DNA from 2 places in the Oceanobacillus sp. E9 genome. Region 2 is predicted to be linked to the other one. Evidence: predicted binding sites of a transcription regulator. Region 2 holds the regulator's gene; the other holds the start of a gene.
The links. The regulator LexA, encoded in region 2, represses DNA repair genes until DNA is damaged. The targets are predictions, from matches to a motif close to CGAACATATGTTCG.
Positions count from the first base shown of each region.

Region 1: the regulator LexA is predicted to act here: its motif matches at 1,675-1,688, upstream of AQ616_RS11675 (YolD-like family protein).

Region 1 covers NZ_LSNA01000007.1:405,582-418,150, reverse strand. The annotation lists gene AQ616_RS11685 (MmcQ/YjbR family DNA-binding protein) at 1-170, shown strand, start outside; gene AQ616_RS11680 (TraB/GumN family protein) at 328-1,170, opposite strand; gene AQ616_RS11675 (YolD-like family protein) at 1,317-1,655, opposite strand; gene AQ616_RS11670 (Lrp/AsnC family transcriptional regulator) at 3,235-3,651, opposite strand; gene AQ616_RS11665 (oxidoreductase) at 3,766-4,818, shown strand; gene AQ616_RS19930 (YolD-like family protein) at 6,032-6,217, opposite strand; gene AQ616_RS11655 (hypothetical protein) at 6,364-6,570, opposite strand; gene AQ616_RS11650 (hypothetical protein) at 6,812-7,084, opposite strand; gene AQ616_RS11645 (GNAT family N-acetyltransferase) at 7,505-8,068, opposite strand; gene AQ616_RS11635 (YjzC family protein) at 8,634-8,819, opposite strand; gene AQ616_RS11630 (YrhK family protein) at 9,057-9,335, shown strand; tRNA gene AQ616_RS11625 (tRNA-Val) at 9,548-9,620, opposite strand; gene AQ616_RS11620 (ABC transporter ATP-binding protein) at 10,190-11,920, shown strand; gene AQ616_RS11615 (ABC transporter ATP-binding protein) at 11,910-12,569, shown strand, end outside.
Region 2 covers NZ_LSNA01000005.1:649,578-662,146, forward strand. The annotation lists gene tkt (transketolase) at 1-722, opposite strand, end outside; gene AQ616_RS06950 (DUF896 domain-containing protein) at 806-1,039, opposite strand; gene AQ616_RS06955 (YneB family resolvase-like protein) at 1,125-1,763, opposite strand; gene lexA (transcriptional repressor LexA) at 2,048-2,671, shown strand; gene AQ616_RS06965 (hypothetical protein) at 2,828-3,088, shown strand; gene AQ616_RS06970 (manganese catalase) at 3,433-4,263, shown strand; gene AQ616_RS20045 (peptidoglycan DD-metalloendopeptidase family protein) at 4,354-5,193, opposite strand; partial or broken gene AQ616_RS19410 (potassium transporter TrkG) at 5,343-5,453, opposite strand; gene cysC (adenylyl-sulfate kinase) at 5,482-6,093, opposite strand; gene AQ616_RS06985 (SLC13 family permease) at 6,104-7,882, opposite strand; gene sat (sulfate adenylyltransferase) at 7,895-9,082, opposite strand; gene AQ616_RS06995 (uroporphyrinogen-III synthase) at 9,102-9,911, opposite strand; gene AQ616_RS07000 (NAD(P)-binding protein) at 9,901-10,545, opposite strand; gene AQ616_RS07005 (sirohydrochlorin chelatase) at 10,545-11,309, opposite strand; gene cobA (uroporphyrinogen-III C-methyltransferase) at 11,325-12,101, opposite strand; gene cysI (assimilatory sulfite reductase (NADPH) hemoprotein subunit) at 12,106-12,569, opposite strand, start outside.

The DNA.
Region 1 (12,569 bases), on a different contig from region 2:
TAAATGTCAAAGTAAGAAAAGAAATGATAGGATCATTAAGAGAATTAGAAAATGTTTTTCCTGCATATCACATGGATAAAAATAACTGGGTAAGCATTGTTTTGGATTACACAGAAAATTTAGATGATATTAAGGGGCTAATTGAAGAAAGCTATGAATTAACTTCTTGAATTCCGTTATTTTATATCCTTCTTCAAGTTGATTCCAATACTGAAATTGTCATTTACATCAATATATTCAATATTGAACATTTTTTAGCCAACTCTTATTCAAGTGGCTCACCAAAATTATATTTAAGTATCATATCTTCTAATCTATTTCATCGTGTTAATAGATACTTTTAACGTTATATCCTTTTTCTCTAAATTCACTTAAAATACTTGGATCAATTACAGTATGTCCAGAACCAACAATTACAAGGTATGTCTGTCTGCTCTCGCTCTGTAGTATTTCATCTAGTTTGTTTACCATATTAATATTACGAGTGTCATTCATTTCTTTTTGATATTCATCATCAGCACGATTAAGATCATTAGTTACAATATTAATTAACTCTTCCTTACTGCTACTACTATTACTGTGTACCCAGCTATATCCTAATTGGTTAATCCAATCAGCTTGTTGTTCAAATGTTTGTATCGTATGTTCTAACATTTTGACTTGTGTATCTAAATTGTAGCTACTAAAAACATTATATTGATCTTCTACTGTTTCTAATTCAATAATTTCTTTACCATCTTCTAAGGCTCGTTTAAGGAAATATAAATCAACACCATACTCAGGTCTTAAATCGCTTTTCTCCCTGATGAATGCCCCTAGTATACTTTCTATATACCAAGGTTGGTATTTATTAAAGTTCTCTAGAGATAACTCCTGCGCTTCTAAAATACCTGAAAGTTTTTTTAAAGACTTCGGTGACAACACTTTATCCAAAGTCATACCTTCACTAAATAACGCCAATTTATTGATTTCTTCTGCATTGACTTCAGGTTCTACTACATTAATTTCAGGAAGAATTACATTTGCACTATCATATGCCTCTTCAATTGCATTTGCAAGTGGATAGAAATTTTCATGACCTACATGAATAATCCCTTGTACATACAGAGTTGTCTCACCATTTACTATCTTCCATAGCAATCCACCATTTCCATCATAATCATACGTCATTTTGTCACCATCCCTATTGGTACTCTTCGAAACCTTATATTATCCTTAATAACTCATTATCAACGTAGTGCAATTAATCAGTAAAGTCAAATAAATCGATGTATAACCTAGCCGAAACTAGGCATTCTTCGAGAATAAGGCCTTTTCTATAGAATAGTAACTTTTAAAATCGCATTAAAATTTATTTTTAATTCATGCTCTAAGCCTACCTTTTCAACCACAGTAATATATTGATCTTGGTAATTGATCTTATTAATGTAACCTTTGGTATTATGGTAATCATAATTGTTATAGTACTTTATATTTATTAAAAGATTGTCCTTATGTGCCATCATTAATTGAAATCCGTTTTCTTCTAATTGTTGTTCATCAAGTATAGGCTTCTTCTTTCTGTTTTGTTTTACTTTTAATTGATTTAACATCTCGGTATGTTCAGGCATCATCATAGATGTCCATTTTATTTTACCTCTGTCATTAATACTCATGTTCCTGTTCTCCTTTTAACGAACGTTTGTTCTCATTATATCAATATATTAACAAGTGTAAACACGAAAAAAGTGGAAATCCTGTTAAAATTCGCTTGCTCCTATGTGAACAACTCATTAGAATAGGAAATAAATCAACATATAAGGAATGAAGTTAAATTAGAAAAGAAAATATAAGGGGATATTATGGTTATATACAAGTTTTTACCTATTTGGAATGATGTTGAGGCTGTGAAGAAAGGAAAGTAGGTAAGCGAATTGGCAGACGAATTACTGGACGTGCTGCAGAAAGATTTTTAAGTAAATTCACTAAAAAACGAGTACTAGAAAGAGAGGTTAGTTATGAGTATTGGTAGTTGGGTTGGTATTGTTATAGCTGTTGCAGTTGCATTTGGTTTATTCGATTCAAAGAAAAAGAATAAAAAATAAAACTCCCCTTAGCTATTTTTTGGGGAAAGAAGCATTTTGAAAGTAAGTGGTTTAAAAGTTTATTAGTTTTTATGTATAGAGATTTGAGATAGTGAAAATTTTTGTCAATTAGAAAAAATAATAGTGAACGAGAAACTATCTTCCTATAATGGAGAAATCATTCTTATGGCTAGTTAGAAATCTTGCATGGCGGTTGATGCTTTGAAAGTTTAGATCTTAACAGCATCTTTCGCATATTACTCTGCCAAGTGTATTAGATAAATATAAATACTATTAGATAGGTGATAATTATGAACTCTAACTTAAAGATATATTTTATTGGATTCTTTTTAGCCATTCCTATTATGTTTAGCTTAGTCTCTATACTTTGGAAAACCTTTGTAAGCGGAAATCCATTTTCAACAACTTTAATTGACAATTTGGGTATTCTAGGTGTGTATTACTTTATCATAAGTATCGGTTTTACAATATACTTAAAAAAGCTTTAAAAATATATTTACATTTACTCAGAAAAAGACTTCACAATATAAGAAGTGGTTCCTTTGTAAAAAAGGAACCACTAAAATAATGAGTGAAGAAAGAATATTTACTAAAATACCTTAAAGAAATTGATTTGTATGATAGGTTAATATTTTTTAGCAAATTTCTTCCTCTAGATATATATTTTTTTTGTATCTTTTTTTGGAAGTGTATCAAATAATTGAATATAGATTTCTTCAATCGACTTCCTCACATACATCGTTTTCCCTATACCCATCCACCATCAATCAATATTTTTCTATAAGGAAGACTACCAATATTACTTATTTCATTAGCTTTCATATTACTCGCCCTTCCTATTTTTCTATATTTCACCATAGTTATATAATTCTATAAAACTGTTATTAGCATCCTATAATTAGACAAAAACAGGAATTAGCAGTTTTTAAACAAAAATATGTTCTAAGTAAAACATGATTTTTAATATAAATTTATCCATAAAAAATACCACTTCATTAAAAGTGACCTTTTACATAACGAATTTATAAAGATATATGGGTTACCAAATGATGAATCAATTCAGTTCATTGTTAAAAGTATAACATTTGAATTAGACAGATTTAAAAATTGGTTTCTTTCTTGAATTAGTAATTGAATCATTTAATCATTTTTAACTATCACCAACATTATAATTCCCTAGAACAGATAGTTTATTGGAAAAGGCATAATGCGTTGTATCTTTAGAGATTTGCTCCAGTTCCTCCATCTTTGTACATATAACTTCAGCCATATAATTATACTCTCCGCTAATTCTCCATAGATCGATAACATTGCTGTTCTCTTTACAATAATTCGTTAACTTTTCACAGCTCTTTGTTTTAAATAAAACAAAACCGTGAATTCCTTTATTTAGTTCCTTATGATTTACCTCTACCGTATAACGCGTTATCACATAATCTTCTAACCTTTCAATTCTCGTTTTCACAGCAGGAGATGACATGTTTATTTGTTTACCGATTTCTGTATATGTAAGTCTTGAATTTCTTTTTAATAAATCTAATATTTGGTGATCAATATCATCTAACATTCCTTTCATCCTCTCCGATCACTTTAAAATTTAAAGTTTTTCTTAGTATATAACTTAATAATTCCATTGTAAACAAATCGTCAGAGAATTAAAATTCTATATGAGGTGATTAATATGACATGTTCCATTTTCTCAGATTATAAAATCGGGAACTTAACATTAGATAATAGAATTGTAATGGCTCCAATGACAAGAGGATTTGCCGATAATGAAACCGGTGAAGTTAATCACTTGATTGCCGACTTTTATGGAAAAAGAGCGAGATATGGTGCCGGCTTAATCATCACAGAAGGTATTGTCATCAATAAATTAGCCAAAGGAACTTATGGGATTCCGGGAATATTCACACATCGCCAAACCCTAAGTTGGGAAAAAGTCATAAGAGAAGTACATCAATATAAAACGAAAATTTTTGCCCAACTTTGGCATGTAGGCAGATTAAGTCATCAGGAAATTTTAAAAGGTCATGCACCTGTGGCTCCATCTGCCATTGTTGCTAGCGGTCATGTGCATAGATTAAGGAAACCGTTTCAAGTACCTAAAACTTTAAGTCGTGCGGAAATATATCAAATTATCGATGACTATAGACAAGCAGCAAGAAATGCAATAGAGGCCGGTTTTGACGGTATTGAAATACATGCAGCACATGGTTATCTCATTGACCAATTTATCAATGAGAAATCAAATCTTCGACAAGACGAGTTTGGAGGATCCTTACAAAATAGACTGCGGTTATTAGATTTAATTATTAAAGAAGTAAAGAAAGTTGTGCCTAAAAATAGAATAAGTATCAGAGTTTCTGAAAAGAAAGATGACGATAAAAATTATGTATGGGAGCAACCAGAAGAAATGGTGCGCGCTATTACAAAGATTCTTTCCAAACATCGAATAAAAATTGTTCATCCCTCTGTAGAAAACTACGGTGACGCACTTAAAAATGATCAAAGATCGCTTCATGAGTTATTTAGGAAATACTGGGAGGAAACCCTTATAGCTGTTGGTAATATAGCTCCTAATAAAGGGTCAGCAATTGTTGATGAAAATCAAGCAGATCTAATTGCATTTGGGCAATTATTTATATCCAATCCTGATTTAGTCATTCGTCTGAAAGCGAATCAAGAGATTTTACCTTATCACAAAAAAGAGCAGTTAAAATGTTTAAATTAATATATACGTGAATTTGAAAAACAGGCAGTCAAAATATTGCAACAGACTCTATCAAATTCATTTTATTAAGACCTGCCAACACCCCTATTGAAGAAACTATAGAAGTATTACCTGATGTGGTTAATTTAGGTAAAGCAAGGTACAGATTTTATCTTCTCCCCTGCAAATACTCCCACTTTTCCTAATGAAAGTGAACCGGTTAGATTTGCTGCAATTTTAGTCCTCTCTGCTATACGATAATTAACCTTTCCTTGTACAACGTCAAAAAAATAGTTGTAGCAGTAGGTCTAAATATATGCGGGTGAAACATTCTTTTTAATGCCGAATTATAGCGTATTCTTTTAATCGTTCCCTATATTATCATCTGCCAATACTACTCCGTAATTGCTGATGAGAATACAATCTGTATCAAAATCCGAATACGTAAACCCGACTAGCTTCCTAAATAATTCCGCGATCATCTAGATAAGCCTAAAGTATCCGAAATTTCCCTCGTACTGCTTTAGTATAATCTCCCTACCTTCCGACACTTTTTTACGTACCGAACGTCCGCGGTATGGTTGTAGCTCATTTGCAGAAGTACAGGTAAAAAGTTGTATATGACAAATATAAAAATAGTTCCAAGTGGAAAAACACAGCAAGTATGAAAGCGCAATTAAATTGATGCAGACTACGCTACTAAATATAAGACACCATGGAATATAGAGCCTTGGCGTACCGAGTCTAACTACGCGAAAGTTGTAGCCAAAGCATATAATCCATAAGATCAAGTATTCTAAAATACATCTTTCAAAATTGTATATAAAATAAGCTTCTCACAACTTTTTGAGAAGCTTATTTTTATTTCAAATCCCTCTTAAAAAGGCATACCTATTTCATATACATAGAGATGGAATTATGACATTTAAAAAATGCTATATAAACAAGATTAAAATAAGTAATTTTTTGAAAGAGCCTCACTTATTCGAGTGGCTCACCAAAATTGTATTTAAGTATCATTTCTTCTGCATACCCTCTGTCTATTTCATCCTCAACATTAACGAAATTTAGTATGTACCATTGTCCTTAAATTCCCAACAATGACGCCATCTTTTGATTTCAATTCTTCTTTACAACATCCAAACCAATATGAACCCAATAAAGTTGCCATAAAATCCCCCTCATTATAATTATAGTTATATACCTAAATTCTATAAAAACAGAGATTTTCCTTCTATAATATAATAACTTCTAAACTCACATCAAAATTTATTCTTGTATAATCATCTGAACTTACCTTTTCAACCAAAGTAATGTATTTATCTTGGTAATTGATCTTATCAATATATCCTTTAATATTATGGTAATCATAATTAGTATAATATTTAATACTAATTAGAAGGTTATCTTTATGTGCCATCATTAACTAAAAACTATTCCTCAAGTTGCTGTTCATCAAGTATAGGTTTTTGCTTCCTGTTTTGCTTTTCCTTTAATTGGTTCAACAACTCTCATGCTCAGGCATCATCATAGCTGTCTATTTTATTGTACCTCTATCATTAACACTCATGCCCCTACTCTCCTTTTCACTGGTCCACATAAAAGGATGTTTTCAAACTTAAATGATCGAACTTGTTTTCTATAGTGACAATAAGCAATAACGTGTTCCCTTTTTATTTCAACAACGCTTATTATCCGTTGAGTTACTTCATTATTGTTATCTATATAATAAATCATTACTAATTCCTTCGAATTTTCAAGTAATCCTTTCATGTTCACCCCTTTAATACGAACGTTTGTTCTAATTACACTAAAAAATAAAAAGGTGTAAACATGAAAAAATTAGAATGCTTAGCTAAAATAATAGCCTCAGTAATTTCAATCCTAACTACATACAATTTTTGGTTGACAGCCCAAAAAAAAGTTAGAAATGGAAAAACTGAAGCTAGAAATCAGAAGAACACCATTTGAAAGTATTTGCTAAAAAATTATAGTTAAAAAAATCATTAAAATGTTATTGAGCGTTATTATTCATTTTTTGCTGTTGCATACTGTTTGTCCCACTTTTAGCTGCACCTGCCAATTGTTGACCGCTCTGATTGTTAGTCATGCTTTGTAAAGGCTGAGTCATTTGTTGGGCCATAGGGTTATTTAGTGCATTAGAAATAGTTTGAGGCAAATTTTTAAAGGTTCCGTTTTGCATTCCCTTTCTGATACCGTAAATAGCTGCACCTACAGCACCTATAGCAAGTAAAGAACTCATCATCCCCGATGATCGGTTATTCATTATAGTTTTCACCCTTTCTATCAAAAAAATTATTTTGAAAATAATTCTTTTCTATTGTTTTATAAATTACCTAAATTATACTTAATCATTTTTTATTTTTAGTTATAAAAAAACTCCACAAGTTTTATATGCGGAGTAAAAGGACTAACTTGGAAGTTATTTCTTCTTTTGTATATAGTATCATCAACAATTAGCAATATATACAACATATGTAGCCCTAGCTTTATATGCCAGGGCAAAGTAAACTTTGAATTTAATAATAAAAAAGGTTTATGCCATACAACACAATATATGCAATAGTTATTCTATTGTGACATATTAAAGAACTTTTTAAGGTAGTGGGATGAAAAAGGTTATTAGAAATTAATTATATTGTAATACTATTCTGATAATATGTTGAGCTTCAAAAAAGTTTGGGTATTAATTTTCATCATTTATATATGGTATAAACTTAGGCTTAACAAACATAAAGAATATACCCGAATATCTTTGAATTAATTCAGAGTACTCTTTCTCGATTAATTCATTTTGATTAATCATAATTTCAAAATAATCTTTGTTTTCTTTTAACATGATTCCAGAATTGACGTACCCATTTTTTATATAAAAGTTCTTTCTTTTTACTCTTTGTTCATAGTTTTGAGAATTAGAAATGATAGCCTCTATATTGAGAATTAGACGATTATTTGGATACAGTTCTTTAATCTTCGAAAGTACTGCTCCCCCATACCCTTTTGATCTTTGACTACTATCAATTGCCAAATACAAAACAAATGTCAAATCCTTATTAGTTATTAAATAAGTAAACCCAATAAAGTCATCTTCATCATAAAAACCTATAAAATCAACAAAATCTTTGTCAGCTTTCATTAAAAGAAACCAAAGTGGCAACCTCTCATTCTTCGGAAATGCTTTTATAAATAATCTCTTAAGTTTATTGATATCATTGAAATCTTTTGTTATTTTTTCTAATCTTAATGCCATTATGTATACTCCTCTTATCAGTAATTATACAACTACATTTCATAAAAGTTAACACAAAAAAGAGTGGGATGAAATAGATTTATTAGAAATAGACGCCGTAGGTATATGATACTATTCATTTAATAATATTAACCAAGAAGAACTTAGAAGAAAATACAGACCTTATGGGATCTTATGGTGAATAACCTACTCAGTTAATAGGGTAGGCTCCCCTTTGGATTTGTGTGATAAGAGAAAATGAGCTAAAATGAAATGAGTTTGGGAAAATGTAGAGGAAAAAATAATGGATAATAGTAAAAACAAGCGATTAATAAATATAGCGAACATTTTTACAATTTTTGCTTTTATATATCTAATTTATTCGACTGGTGATATCACATATAGGTATATTGCTTCTATGAATGCTAATCCTCATCTAAACGTAAATCAAATACTCCAATGGAATAGTTTTTTAAGTGAAGTAGCTAATCGTGGTTTTAGGGTATTAGTTTTGTTTGGGATTGGTGCAATACTACGTAGACTTAAAGTTTGAAATTAAGCCCCCCATAGGAGGGCTTTTTCTTTTTTATGATACTTTTACCCAATTGGCAGCTTCATTACTAGATGGAGAAGGAGGAAATTGCTCGCCTTCTTCAACTCTAATTTCAGTATTATCTTGATTAGTTGATCCGCCGTTCACTAAACTTTTAACTTTAAATGTTCCGCTCTCCGGTGCTTTTTCTCCTGTTTTGTAAGTTTGATTGTTAGCCATGTCTCTCCACCTCCTAAATTATTTAGAAAAGCTATGAAACTAACTTTTCTATGTAAAATGTATTCCACTATTTTCTTCAAATAAACTAAAAAAATTAAAATTAGTTCGTACGTCATAATATCTTTAATTATTCATACTTAATTGTTCATGACTATAGAATGATTCCTTCTTGAGGTAGAGTAAAATTTGAATTTTAAGGGAATTAATATAGCAAAAATTGGGAGGAGATTAGCATATATGCAAATACCAAGAATAAAAAATTATAAAGAAGGAAATAAACAAGACTTTAGCATATATAGCCAATCACTAGAAGTTTACTTTCAAGAAAAATATAATTTCTTACAATTAATAGGAGATGTATTAGTAGGAATATTTTTCGTTACAGGTAGCATATTAAACTTTTTCGCTATTACAGACTTCTATGGAAATATTGCATACTTATTAGGAAGTCTATCTCTAACCATTCGACCTTTACTGAAAATACTAAGAAAAACTTGGATTTACAGAAGGAAGTGATATTTCAACAACTATGAATTTTTATGGTCATGCTATCGAAGAAGCAGATAAAATTGCAACAGAAAAACTAGATAATGCACTTTTAGGAAACAGCAAAAACCAATAAAATATAGGAATTGGTCGGCAAAATGTCGGCATTTTGGATATACAAAGAAGAAAGGCTTTTCCTTCATTAAGAAGAGAAAGCCTTTGATATCAAGGGATATTTAGGATGATTCCGATTGGGCTCGAACCAACGACCTCCACCCTGTCAAGGTGGCGCTCTCCCAGCTGAGCTACGGAATCATAAAAAATATGTGACTACAAAATATTATACCCGCTCTATCTACCTATGACAAGCATTTGTTTCTCCACACCTATTCGTCCACTTTCACCTTTGACTACTGTACAAATACATTTCTGGTGTTATTCAAAACTAACATTCTTTAATTCTCCCATATACAAATACTAACTTTTATTTTTTTATACAACTTTCATCAAGTGTTTCTAAAAAGTAGAATTTTTAATACATTTCATCTTCATTATCATAGGACGAAGTCCCGATGAATTTTTTCAAATCAAGTACTGTCAGTAACCTCAAGTCCTATCACTAATTTGAATCAAAATATATAATGGATTGAAAAAGTCTTTTTCTGGGTAAATACAGAAAGTGCTTATAAAATATTTAAACGTGTTCATCTATTCGCAAGCACTCCATTTTTTGTTCTAATTTCAACTTATATCATCATATTAAAAATATCCAAGATCATTTATAAAAATTTCGCATACCGAAATAAATTACTGGATAATAAAGCTTTATCGTCTTATAATAGTAAAAAAATTGTTTTTTATCTGAGATTGAAGGTGGATAATTATTGAGAAATGTTTTTTCATTTATAAAACCTTATAAAGTTCCTTCTATTGTAGCATTTCTACTAATGTTGGTTGAGTTAGCTGTAGAATTGCTGCTTCCTTTATTTTTAGGGTTCATGATTAACCAAGGCATTGAGAACCAAGATTTAGGCAATATTGGTTTTTGGGGCGGTATCATGATTGGATTGGCTTTACTTTCACTTGTTTCTGGAATCATTAATTCCTTTATTTCCTCCCATGTCAGTTTTGCATATGGATATGATATTCGTCAAAAACTGTTTGAAAAGATTCAAGATTTCTCTTTCGCCAATTTAAATCAATACCCGACATCTGCCTTAGTAACCAGATTCACTAATGACATCCGCCAAATTCAAAATACGATTTTTATGGCATTACGTATTATGGCGAAAGCTCCACTTACTGTAATTGGTGGAGTTATCATGGCTTTTATTGTAAATGCACAATTAGCAGCGATATTCTTAGTAACCGTTCCCCTGCTTGTTATTTTCTTATTATTTGTTTTGAAGATTACGAGTAAGTTGTTTACGAAAGTCCAAGGGAATGTAGATAACGTAAATAGAGTCATGCAGGAAAACCTTGCTGGAATGCGATTAATTAAAGCATTTTCACGCAGAGGCTTTGAAGAGGATAGATTTGGAATTGCGAATACTGAGCTAGCTGATGCAACCAAGAAAACATTTCGTATTGTTGAATCCACAGGTCCTATACTTCTACTTGTTATGAATATAAGTTTAATCTTCATTATATGGTTTGGGAATGCACAAACTATTGCGGGTCAAGCTAATGTCGGTGAAGTAGTGACGATGGTAAATTATGCACTAAGAGTATCAATGGCAATTTCTATGTTCTCCTTCATTATAATGGCGATTTCACGAACGAAAGCATCTGCAAAGCGTATCGAAGAAGTGTTAACATTGCGTAATGAACAAGAACAACAAGCTTCATCAGATGATAAAGAAGTGGTCAAATACGGAAAAGTAACATATGACCATGTTTCATTTACATATCCTAATGCAAAACAACCCACGTTAAAAGATATTTCTTTCAACGTTAATCCTGGAGAAAGTATGGCTATTATCGGAGCAACTGGTTCTGGAAAAACGTCATTATTTCAATTAATGCCGAGGTTATATGACCCGACAAAAGGAACCATTTATGTTGATGATCTACCATTAGATGATTATTCTTTTGCAAATTTACGTGACAGCATTGGTTATGTGCCTCAAAGCCCATTATTATTTACAGGAACAATATTTGATAACATCGCTTGGGGAAAACGAGAAGCAACGATGGATGATGTAATTCAAGCTGCTAAAGACGCTCAAATTCATGACACCATTATGCAATTAGAAGGAAAATATGAAACACGTGTCGGTCAAAAAGGGGTAAATCTTTCGGGTGGTCAGAAACAACGTATTTCGATCGCAAGAGCTTTAATTCGCAAACCTAAAATTCTAATGTTAGATGACAGTACAAGTGCTCTGGACTTAGCAACTGAAGCTCGATTTTTACAAGCATTGGAGAGTTATCATTGTACTGTGTTTATCATAACCCAAAAAGTATCGACGGCAAAAAAGTCTGATCGAATCTTATTACTCGATTACGGTTCAGTATTAGATATTGGTACTCATGCACAGTTGCTTCATAAATCAGAGCTATACCAATCCATTGCTGAATCACAATTTGAAAAGGAGGCTCATCATGCGAAATAGTTCCTTAAAGGCACCTTTTCAGTATAAAAGAATTGATATATCGAGTGTAAATGCAGATCAACAAAAAAAAGCCAAAAATATGGGCGCGACGCTTAAACGAATTTGGCAATATATAGCAATAGAAAAAGGCATGCTTACGCTCGTTATACTAATGGTCCTAATTAGCTCAATATTTGCGTTACTTGGCCCTTTCTTAGTAGGAAGAGCAATTGATAACTTCATTATTACACAAGAAGCTAACGGACTCGGGTATTTATTACTTGCTCTAATTGCCGTTTATATCATTCATTCTGTATCCTTGTTTCTACAAAATTTTTGGATGGTTGGAATTGCTCAAAATACAGTTTATACATTACGAAAAAATTTGTTTGAACAATTTCATCGCTTACCAATTTCCTATTTTGATAAACGCCAACACGGAGAATTGATGAGTCGCTTAACAAATGATATAGATAACATTAACAATACCTTAAACCAATCCGTTATTCAGATTTTCTCAAGCGTCCTAACTCTCATAGGTACATTGGTTGTCATGCTATATTTGAGCCCTATTCTTACAGTAGTAGCAATGTCAATCATTCCGGTAATGTATTTTGCGATGCGCTGGATAACTAGGAGAACAGGTCCATTGTATAAGTTGCAACAAAGG
Region 2 (12,569 bases):
GTTGGTTGTTTCGTATTACTTTGCGCTTGTTTAATCGCTTCACGAATTGCGTTTACATCGTTTCCATCTTCCACTCGTAATACTTGCCAACCATAAGCTTCAAAACGTTTTTCTGTTTCCTCAGAGAAAGAACGGTCTAAATCTCCATCTAGAGATATATCATTAGAATCATAAAGTGCGATTAATTTACCTAATCCTAAGTGACCTGCTAAAGAAGCTGCTTCATGAGAAATCCCTTCCATTAAATCGCCGTCACTCACAAGGGCATACGTGTAATGATCTACTACAGAATATCTGTCTTTATTAAACGTTGCACCTAAATGCGCTTCTGCCATAGCCATACCTACAGACATCGCAATACCTTGTCCTAATGGTCCTGTAGTTGCTTCTACACCATCGGTATGATGTACTTCCGGATGTCCTGGAGTTTTTGAATCCCACTGACGAAATTCTTTTAGATCTTTAATAGATACATCATAACCGGAAAGATGCAATAAGCTGTATAATAGCATTGATCCGTGTCCCGCAGATAATACAAAGCGATCACGGTTAAACCATTTTGAGTTTTTTGGATGATGATTCATAAAATCTGTCCATAATGTGTACGCCATTGGTGCCGCACCCATTGGTAATCCTGGGTGTCCTGAGTTTGCATTCTCAATAGCATCAATGGATAACGTACGAATCGTATTTATTGATAATTGTTCTACATTGCCTGACATTTTGTCTACCCCTTTCAAAATAAAGCCTTTACTTCTTCATTCTATATTGAATTTATCATGACAACAAGCATGACCAATAGAATTTAATGTTTTTTGTTTCGGTCTTGGTAATCACGAAGCTTCTGGGGAGTAACGTCATTACCTTTTGGATCAATAACTGTCATTGTACTTAATTGGTTCTTAAAAGAGCTACGTACATTCTTTAAATACTCTTCACGAAGCTTCTTTTGTTCTGCTTTTTCTTCTGTTGTTAATCCTTCTTCTTTAGATTTTTTAGACAGAAAATTAATTCTCTCTAATTTATCTTTAGATAACATAGTGTCAACCTCCCCACTATTAAAAATGACAAAAAGACAGGATTTCATATCCTGCCTCTTATCGTACTCTACCTCGAATCCAGATTCAAGTATTTTGATATTCTTGATATCTACGGTGTACAGTAGCTTTTGAAACGTTATAATCTAAACCATTGAGCACCTTTGTAATTTCATTAAATGTTAACCCATTCTGCCGCAATCGAACAATTTCTTCAATGGGCACTTCCGTTCGATCTCTACCAGGAGACTGATTAATTTGTTTTAAATTTTTTTCAGGTCGATATCCTTCACGTACTGCTCTTCGCATTCCTCTTCTTATTTTCATATTTTGAATTTTTCTCTGATATTCTTCTACAATTCCAACAATTTGTAATACCATCGAATCGGCTTCATTCAGTACCAATTCACCTTCGTGAGCTACAGTATATATAGGGATATTTAGCTTAGCTAATTGATGAAAAAGTGCAATTTTTGTATTCCCTCTACCTAAACGAGTTTCATCTTGAATACATAAACAATCCGCTTCTTTACTTGAAAAATATTCGAGAAGTTGAAAGAGTCCTTCTCGTTCGATATCGTACCCGCTTGCCTGCTCTTCAATACAATCAATAACCGTAAAGTTTAGCTTGTTTGCTAATGATTGCAATTCCTCCCGTTGGCGTATAAGGGAAGACTCTTGTGTATGTTTATCCGTGCTGACTCGACAATATACTACTGCTTTCAATCCTAACTTCCTCCTGTTTAATTAACCGCTCGTTACCATAGAGAAATATAAAAAAGCGAGCGCTAAAGCAAATGCTATCACATAGAATGCATCGGTTCTAGTAATTTTCTTCAGCATAATTAAAAGCTCCTTTCATCCGTTTATCGAACAATTGTTCCTATTTGATTCAAAGTATATACCGAACATATGATCTTGTCAATAAAAATTAGAACGAGTGTTTGCTTATTTAATAGTAAAATGATAAACTATCATTAATAAAAACCTATGCTAGAGGTGAACGTTTGATGACGAAACTATCAAAAAGACAACAAATGATTTTTGACTTTATTAAAAGCGAAGTAAAGTTAAAAGGATATCCACCATCAGTTCGAGAAATTGCTGTAGCAGTTGGACTCGCTTCCAGCTCAACTGTTCACGGGCATTTAGAAAGGTTAGAAAACAAAGGATACATACGAAGAGATCCTACTAAGCCAAGAGCAATTGAAATTATTGATCCAGAAATGGAACAACAGCTTCCAAAAGACGAAGCACGTTATGCACCTGTAATTGGTAAAGTTACTGCAGGGATACCAATTACAGCGGTTGAAAATATCGAAGAATTTGTTCCAATTCCAAGTTCGAGTGCCGGTCCAGACGATAATGTATTTGTACTTATAATTGATGGTGAAAGTATGATTGAGGCAGGCATTTTAGATGGAGACATGGTAATTGTTAAACAACAAAACACAGCATTAAATGGAGAGATTGTTGTAGCAATGACTGAGGAAAATGAAGCAACAGTAAAACGATTTTTTAAAGAAGAAAAACGTATACGACTACAACCGGAAAACGCTACAATGGAACCTTTATTTTATGAGAATGTAACAGTTCTTGGAAAAGTGATTGGTCTATATCGAAATATTTTCTAATAAAAAGAGTTTGGCTTTCTATAGCTAAACTCTTTTTATATCGATAGAATTTATCTGTCTGCATAGTTTGTACATAAATCTAGAATTACACTAATATTATAATATTAAGAAATGAACTAATATTATAATATTAAGAAATGAAAGGAGAGAAATGAAATGTCAGATAAATTCTATCAACGACGAAGTTTTTATATTCCAACTGCCCTTATAGCAATGGTTCTAGGGATATATTATCTAACTAAGTATGTAGATTTTTTAACATTACCTTTCTTATGTATAATCTTAATCATCGTTACTACGTTAGAAGTAATCGAAACTAAAAAAATTAAGTCAAAAGAAAATATTCTAAAATTAGGATCTGCCGGATTATTAATCGCTTTGGCTACATGGTACCAAATCACCGTATTCATTCTATGAATTTATTAAATAACTAATAATATAAGTAAGTTAGATTACTGTAATAACTATATAAAAACTATTTTTAATTACCGCAAGTTATTAATATCTCCCTCTAAAAATCAGAAACAATGGTAATAAAACACATTTAGCTCAGTAATTCTATTTTATAATTCCCACACTAAACGTCTAGTAAACTGGACTACCGGTATCAACATTCAAATTATTTTCAAAGAGATATTTTAATCTTATACAACTTCTCCTTATACTTAAAATTTATTGTGTAACAATGTGTTTAGTATAGAATATTAGACTTTTTATCTGCATATACTTAATTGTTTATTATATGGAGGGAGGAATAAGCATTGTTTTATCATTTTAAAGAATTGCAATTCGAGGCAAAACCAAGTAGGCCTGATCCCGTATTTGCTAGAAAATTACAAGAGGTACTTGGTGGACAGTATGGAGAAATTAGTGTAATGATGCAATATTTATTCCAGGGATTTAACAGTAGAGCAGAGCCTAAATATCGTGATTTGTTATTTGATATTGGAACAGAAGAAATTGGTCATGTAGAAATGTTAGCTACAATGATAGCTAGGTTATTAAACGATGCACCATTTGAGACGCAGCAGAATGCTTATGACACAGATCCTGCTCTAGCAGCTATATTAGGGGGTTCTAACCCACAACATGCGATTGTTAGTGGACTTGGAGCAATGCCAGCAGATAGCAATGGAAATCGATGGACTGCAAATTTCATCATTTCCAGCGGGAATTTATTAGCGGACTTTCGTGCTAACCTTACTGCGGAGTCACAAGGAAGATTACAAGTCACTCGCTTATATAATATGACCGATGATCCAGGTGTAAGAGATATGTTATCTTTTCTTATTGCAAGAGATACATATCATCAAAATCAGTGGTTTGCTGCGATACGAGAGCTCGAAGAACGTGAGAATGATATCGTGGTTCCTTCAACTTTCCCTAGATCAAAAGAATTTCAAGAAGTATCATATACACTATTTAATTTCTCAGAAGGCGAAGAAAGTAAAAAAGGTAGGTGGGCACATGGCCCAAGTTTTGATGGAAGAGGAGAATATAAATATGTAAGTGAACCCGTTTTTTGGGGAAGTGCACCTAAATTACCACCAGCTCCTCCACTATATTACAATACACCCCCATCTAAAATGTAGAAAACCCCTACTTAAAATAAATTACATGTAATTAATAAACATCAAAGTTAATATTCACCAAACTTTGATGTTTATTAATACAATTTAGACTTATAAAAATAATTTCTCCCAAGTAACTTTTCCTGCTTTCCCATCAATGAGGATACTTTCCTTTTGTTGAAAAGATTTCACTGCATTATTTGTATTAGTACCAAAAATACCATCTAATCCTTTTGGATTCTCTCCCTTAATATAAAGCATCGCTTGAAGTATCCAGGTAATATTTCCTTTAGCGCCACTTGCTATTGTAACTGTAGCGGCTTTTGTTTTTTGCCCCCATATACCATCAACATTTAGTTTTGCATTGAATTGTTTATTTAATTCTATTTGATATCCTTTGATTGCTGCTTTAATTGTTAACGGACCTGATATACCGTCTATGGATAAACCTGTTTGATATTTAGTATTTAACCCAGACTGAATATCCTGAATAATATGCTTGTTATCCCGATAGTTTTGTAAATATTTCGTAGGATCTAAACAGTTATTCGTCCTATCTGAGGTCCAGCCGTATGGAGGTTGAGTCTCAGCTTTTTTACGCACTTCATAGTGCAAATGAGAACCAGTTGTCTTTCCTGTATCCCCTTGTTCTCCTATTACTTGCCCTTTCTTTACATATTGACCACGCTGTACGGATACACTATCCAAATGAGCATATAATTGCCCTCGGTTATTTTTATCCTGAAGAAGTACTACTTTTCCAAAACCGCCTAAACCAGTTCCAGTTCTACCCATACCAGCAAAAATAACTTCCCCATCTGTAAATGCTTGAATACTTGCTTTATGATACTTAACTAAGTCTATCCCTGTATGAAAAGTGAATCCGATTCCTGTCCACACATCTCTTCTATAACCAAACTTAGATGTTACTCTATAATCTCGAAATGGCATATAATATAACTCTCCTCCCTTTTCTACCATTTATATGAAAAAAGTGACTTGCCCGACAGGACTAGCCACCTAAATAAATTGTCTATTTTTTCCTCTTTTGTTAACATGATTTATCCGGTAAAGACATCTCCAGCCTATATTACCTTTAGAATTTCTCCAATTCTTCCTGCTAACATCAATATATATAATAACAATTTTCCTCTTTCACTTAAATCAGCAGTAAACCCCATGGATAACCCCACTGTGCCAAATGCAGAAGAACGCTTTTAGCAAACACAAGCTTCATTTTCAACTCGTGCCTTTGATGTATTGCTTTTCTTTCAAATATTGAATAATCATTTGAACGGATTCTTCCAGCGTCTGATTTTCCGTATCTACTATAATTTCTGGATGAAGTGGTTCTTCATATGGAGCATCAATTCCAGTGAAATTGTTAATTTCACCCAAACGAACTTTTTTGTATAACCCTTTCGGATCCCTAACTTCACATATATCTAGACTACACTTCACGTAAATCTCAATGAATTCACCTTGTGCAAGAGTTGCTCTTACACGATCCCTGTCTTCCCGGTAAGGAGAGATAAATGCTGTCAAAGTAATCAATCCCGCATCAACCATCAATTTGGAAACCTCTCCTATACGACGAATATTTTCTGTCCGGTCTTCCGGACTGAAGCCAAGATTCTTATTTAACCCATGCCGGACATTATCCCCATCAAGACGATAGGTGTGTGTCCCAATTGAAAACAATTCACTCTCCAATGCCGAAGATAAGGTAGATTTACCTGATCCCGATAATCCAGTAAACCACAATACAGCACTTTTATGATTGTTCAAATGTTCTCTGTCTGCTTTCTTTACACTGGATTGATGCCATACGATATTAGTAGATTTATTCATGGTTTTCCTCCTAATACCACCAGTAAATGACAATGCTAACAGTCAAAACCATCACTATCAGACTGAGTGGTGTCCCTATTTTTAGATAGTCTATAAATCTATAGCCTCCAGGGCCATATACAATCATATTTGTTTGATAGCCGATTGGCGTAATAAAACTAGCTGAAGCTGCAATAGCAATTACTACTGCAAATCCCATTGGTTCAGCATGAAGGCTCCTTGCCATTTCCATCCCAACAGGGAACATCAAGACTGCTGCAGCACTATTCGTAATTATCTCTGTGAAAATATTTGTCAAAATATAAATCAATAGTAAGAGCAAAATCAGACCTGCTGATTTTCCCAACATCAACATGCCTTCCGCAATATACTCAGCCAAACCTGTTTTCGACATGGCCAATCCGATGCCAAATGAACTTGCAATCAATAGTAATACGTCAAAATGGATATATTTCTTCGCTTCCTCTGGAGTTATTACCTTGAACAGCAGCAACAGAACAACTGCCATGGTCATAGCTTTAAACATGGATAGCGCACCTAATGTCACGAGTGCTATCAATCCAAAAAACAGAAGGAGAGTAAACCACCCTTTTATAGGGTCTATTCTCAATGTCTCCGTAGTACCTGGAGAAGTTAAGATATAAAAGTCTTTGGAATGCTTATACTTTTCAACAAAATCCTTGTCAGCTAATAGTAGCAACGTATCTCCTGGTTTTAGGACAATGTCTCCTATTTTACTTTCAATTCGTTCATTTTCTCGATGAGCGGCTATCACACCTGCATTAAATCTTGAACGGAACTCTAATTGTTTAATCGTTTTTGATTGCAGCGATGACTGATGCGCTATAACTACTTCCACAATCTCAGTATTACCATTTTTCAGTTCACTAAGTTCCAGATTTGTACCTGTTCGTAATGTTAATCCTTTTATCATTTGCACATCTCTAAGAGTCTCAATTAGTCCGGTAAAGATTAATCGATCACCTGACTGGATGATTGTTGTCGGCCTTACAGGGGAAATTCGTTCATTTTCTCTGATGATTTCGATTAGGTACAAACCTTTTAAATCCCTTAATCCAGCAGATTTAATACTTTGATTGGCGAATGAAAAAGATTGATCCACAATTAATTCTGCCAAGTATTCTCTGGGATCATCATCAATTTGTTGCTGAAGACCTTTATTCTCCGGAAGAAACCTGTAGCCTATCGTAAAAATATATATAAGACCAACTATAGTTATCGGTATACCTACGATTGCTAGTTGAAATAAAGTAAAACCGCCATAACCATAATCGATTAGCATTCCGTGAACTACTAGATTGGTAGATGTTCCAAGGACTGTTATAGTTCCCCCTAGTATTGTTACGTAAGAAAGGGGGATCAAGAACTTCGAAGGTGCAATCCCCTTTTCTTCACACCAGCCTTTTACTATCGGCATAAAAGTGACGACGATTGGTGTATTATTCAGGAATCCTGAAAGAAGTGAAACAGGAATGAAAAAACGCACAACAGAACCGATCATTCTATCGCTTCCAGCCATCCATGATTTCATAAGGTCTTCAAGAATTCCACTTTTCCTTACTGCTCCTGCCATAACAAAAAGGAGACCAACAGTAATCATCCCTTCATTGGAAAATCCGCTCAAAGCTTCAGACGGATTAAGAATACCCGTTATCAGGAATATAGTAAGGACCGTAAAAACAACAATCGATGGACTTGCCATTTCAAAAAGCAAGGCTCCCAGCATGGCAATAACCATCAGGAGTACGAATATCATTTCTGCTGACACGGGAAACACCCTTTAATTTGTATTGTTCTTGCTCAATCCTTTCATAAGTACGGATGCAACTTCTGGTCTGGAAAATTCCTTAGGTAGCTGCTCTCCATTGCGAAGCTTCTCACGGACCTTGGTACCACTCAAATGGATATGGAATTCTTTTCCATGCGGACACGTTTTTTCAGTGCCCATATTCTCGCATTTGGCACAATAAAAAGCATGTTCAAATTTAAATATCTGGATACCTAGTTCTTCTTCATAATGGGAAATCAATTCCTGTGCTTCATACGTTCCATAGTAATCTCCTACACCAGCATGATCTCTACCGACAATAAAGTGCGTACATCCATAGTTCTTTCTAACAATCGCATGAAGAATTGCTTCCTTAGGTCCGGCATATCGCATAGCGGCTGGATAAATGACAAGTCTTGCACGGTTTTTTGGATAATAATTTTTTAGAATAACCTGATAGCTTTCCATACGTATTTCCGCAGAAATGTCATCTGATTTTGTTTCACCCACCAATGGATTCAACAACAATCCATCAACAGATTCTAAAGCACTTTTCTGAATATATTCATGGGCGCGATGAACTGGGTTACGTGTTTGGAAACCAACAATTGTTTTCCACCCTAAGTCAGCAAACATTTCCCTTGTTTCTTTCGGATCATAATAAAACTTTTCGAAATTACTATGACTCGGACGATTCAACATGAAAATCGGCCCAGCAAGGTACACATCTCCTTTTTCGTAAAGTTTTTTAACGCCAGGATGAGCAGTGTCTGTCGTACCATAAACGAGATTTGCTTCTTTTTCCTTGTCATAGGTATACTTTTCTTCCAACTCAAGCACACCATATAAAATATCGTCCTCTCCAAACAAAGCTATCGTCGTACCAATATCATAGGAGGTTGCTTTCTCTTTATTTACGGCCAATGTAATAGGAATGCTCCAGACTGTTCCGTCTTTCAAGTGTACATGTTCGATGACACTTCGATAATCCTCCTCTCCCATAAATCCAGTTAACGGGCTGAAACCACCATTGGCAATGAGCTCCAAATCTGATAAGCTCCATGCGTCTAGTTTTAATGTGGGCAATGATTTTGATTTATGTAGATACGATTCCTTTTTCTCACTGGTTATTACCCTATTGATGAGCTTGCCACCATGAGGCAGGATGTTTACCCGTTCTTTCTTTTTTACAGATTTCATATTCAAAACCTCCATCAAGTTATTGATTTGGATTTGCCGATAGATAATCCCTAAGTTCGATTATCATGGCGCCCATCTTTTGATTTGCGGGCTGAACCACACGCCCGATACCATATTGATTCAATTGATTGGCGGTCACTTTACCAACGGCTACAGCAGTTACATGATTATTAAATGCTTCTGCTAATAATTCTGTATCAATAGCCGTTCGGAATAAATTCTTGACCTGGGTTTTACTCGTGAAAATTACGGCATCTAGATTTTGCTCAACTATATTTAACTCCAATTTGTCTATGGTTTCTTTATCTGGATTTCTGTAACGATATGGCTTTGACATATATACATTACAGCCGATACTTTCTAGTTTTTCTTTCAATACCAAATCGTCCTCAGTATATGTCTGAAGAAAAACTTTATTGCTCTCTCTTCCTATTAACGGCGTCAAGGAATTTAGCAGATTTTCCATTGTTCCATCTTTTGAAACAACTTTTGCATTCAAGGAATGCTTTTTAAGCCATTTCTCAGTTTTACTTCCACGTATTGCCAACGGTATACTACTTAGCTTTCTGATAAATTCGGGGAAACGATTGACACGCCATGAAGCTTCTTCCAATGTTGAAGCTCCTATTCCGGTAGTAAGCACAACGAAATCAAAAGCGTTGGCAATTAATTCCTCCACATCTCGTTCACTCGTTTCATCATTTAAAACCTGTTCTCCTTGAATGGAAAACACAACAGGTGTGCCATTAATCTTTTTAACAAGTGTTGAGATTTCATTCGATCTTCGGCTCGCTGCAATGCCAATTCTTTTAGAATCATTATCCATCATTCTGATTCACTCTTTCGATCATTTTTCCATTTTTATTCAACGACTCAATAAAACTTCTCTGTCTCTCTCTGTCTAAAAATTCTTCTGACAAAATCTCTTTTAACAACAACTTCTGTTGGTATCTATCTAAAAATGATTCCTTAATAAGCTGACGGCACACAGATAAAAAATCGACATAATCTCCGTAGTCTTCATTATATAAACATTCAAGCTCTTTTTTCATTTTGACAGCAAATTGCGGACTCGCTCCGTTCGTTGATACACTGATAGAGAGATCTCCTCGTCTAAAAAAAGATGGAAATGCGACATTTCCCTTTTCTACATCTGCGGCAGCGTTGATTAGTGATTCTTCTGGTGCCCAGTTGATTACATTGTAATTAACAATTGGATCATTCGTTGCGACAATAATAAGAAAGGCACCTTTAAGATCCGTGGATTCTATATACTTTTCTTTCCAAAGCAATTGTCCTTTTGTCCACAGATATACAATATCTTCCACTGCTTTCGGACTAATTACTGTTACTACAGCATCATTTTTCAAAAGTGTTTTTGCTCTTCGTAGGGCTACTTTGCCTCCTCCAACTATCACCACATGCCTGTCATATAAATCAATCATCATTGGAGTGAAAGCCATCATCTAACCTCCCTTGTAGAGTTATAAATTTTGTTTGAGTGAATTGCTTCCTGAACCCGGTCTTTCAATGCTTCGACCATAATCGGATGTTTAGATAACTCACTACACAGAATGAAATCCTTACCCTGCTTTTCCATCACGTTGATTTCTCTTTCCATCGACTGAAGCAGTACTCCTGTAAACCATAGATAAGGAACGACAAAAACACGTGAGTAATTTTCCTCCAATGAGGACCTTAATCCATGTTCAAAGGAAGGACTGCAAGCAGCCAAATAACATACATCGACATGGAGGTTCATTTTCAGCTGTAAATTCGATGCAATTTGCTCAATATCTTTTTGTGTTTGGGGACTACGGCTACCTCGGCCTACAAGCAGGATTTTTGATCCTTCATCTGGCTGGATATTAGTTTCTTCAATTCGTTCTACCAAAACATTCGTCAAACGATTTTGTACGCCAAGTGGCTCCCCATAGATGAATTGTATGAGTGGATATTTATTTTTAAGTTGTTTGATTTCTTCTGGAATATCCTGATAGTAATGCCCCGCTCGCAACAGGAAAACAGGTACAATAGCAATCTTCGTAGCTCCTTGTTTGATCAAATTATCTACCCCTTGCCCGACGTCTGGTTTGGAAATCTCTAGAAAACAAATTTCCTGCAATGGGATATCAATCTGTTTTTTCACTTCGTTGATAAAAGCAATTGCACCTGCTGTTGCTTCGGGTATACGACTGCCATGACTGACATAAAGTACTCCTTGCACAACTGCACCTCCCAACTAACCAATCACCACTTCTGGATTGAAATCATGTTCAGTGGTTTCCTCTTCAAACCATTGAATCTGTTCCCTTAGCCGCACTACATCTCCAATAATTATCATGGAAGGATTTTTTAAGCTGTCTGCAGCATGAACGATATTTTCCAACGTCCCTGTCACGGTTTGCTGCATTACTGTCGTTCCCCAATGGATTACTGCAATCGGAGTTGTGGAATGACGGCCATAGCGTATTAAACGTTCACAAATCTCAGGCAAGCTTTTTACTCCCATGTAAATACAAAGGGTATCCGAACTCTTCGCGAGATGTTCCCAATATTTTTCATGATCCTCACCAGTTTTACTAACACCCGAAACAAAAGATACGGAGGAACTGTAATCCCGATGCGTTAAAGGTATTCCTGCATAGGTAGGTGCTGCGGAACCAGAAGTTATTCCAGGAACGATTTCAAAAATGAATCCATTTTCTTTTAGAATCATCGCCTCCTCTCCACCTCTTCCAAAAATAAACGGATCGCCGCCTTTCAGTCTTGTAACAATTTTATCCTCTTTCGCATATCTGCAGAGTAATTTGTTTATATTGTCCTGTGAAAGTGAATGGTGTTCCGGACTTTTACCGCAATAAATCAATTCGGCTTTTTCCGAAGCATAGCCTAATAACTCCTCATTCACTAATCGATCATATAAAATAATGTCAGATTGCTGAATCGCTTTTAAGCCTTTAAGCGTAATCAGTTCCGGATCACCAGGACCGGCTCCCACCAAATAAACCTTTCCCATTCTTTCACTTCCCTCCTGGAGTCTCTACTACATTCGTGCTATTTGTATGAAAATCTAAACCTGATTTAACTTCTTTCACATAACCCGCACGAATCACAAAATCACCAAAGTGTTCATCTTTCTGTTTATCCCTGGCAAAGTCTAAAAATATAGGACGCAAGGTTTCCAAAATCTCCTCTTCGCCGATATTTTCCTTGTAAAGCTTGTTGAGTCGACTTCCATTAAAGCTACCACCAAGATACATATTGTATTTTCCAGGAGCTTTGCCAATAAAGGCGATTTCTGCCAATGCAGGACGTGAGCAACCATTCGGACAACCTGACATGCGGATGACTATTTCTTCTTCTTTAAGACCTGACTCGTCAAGTATGACCTCGATTTTGTCCAAAAGTTCCGGCAAATATCTTTCCGATTCCGCCATGGCAAGCCCGCATGTTGGGAAGGCAACACATGCCATTGAATTTCTTC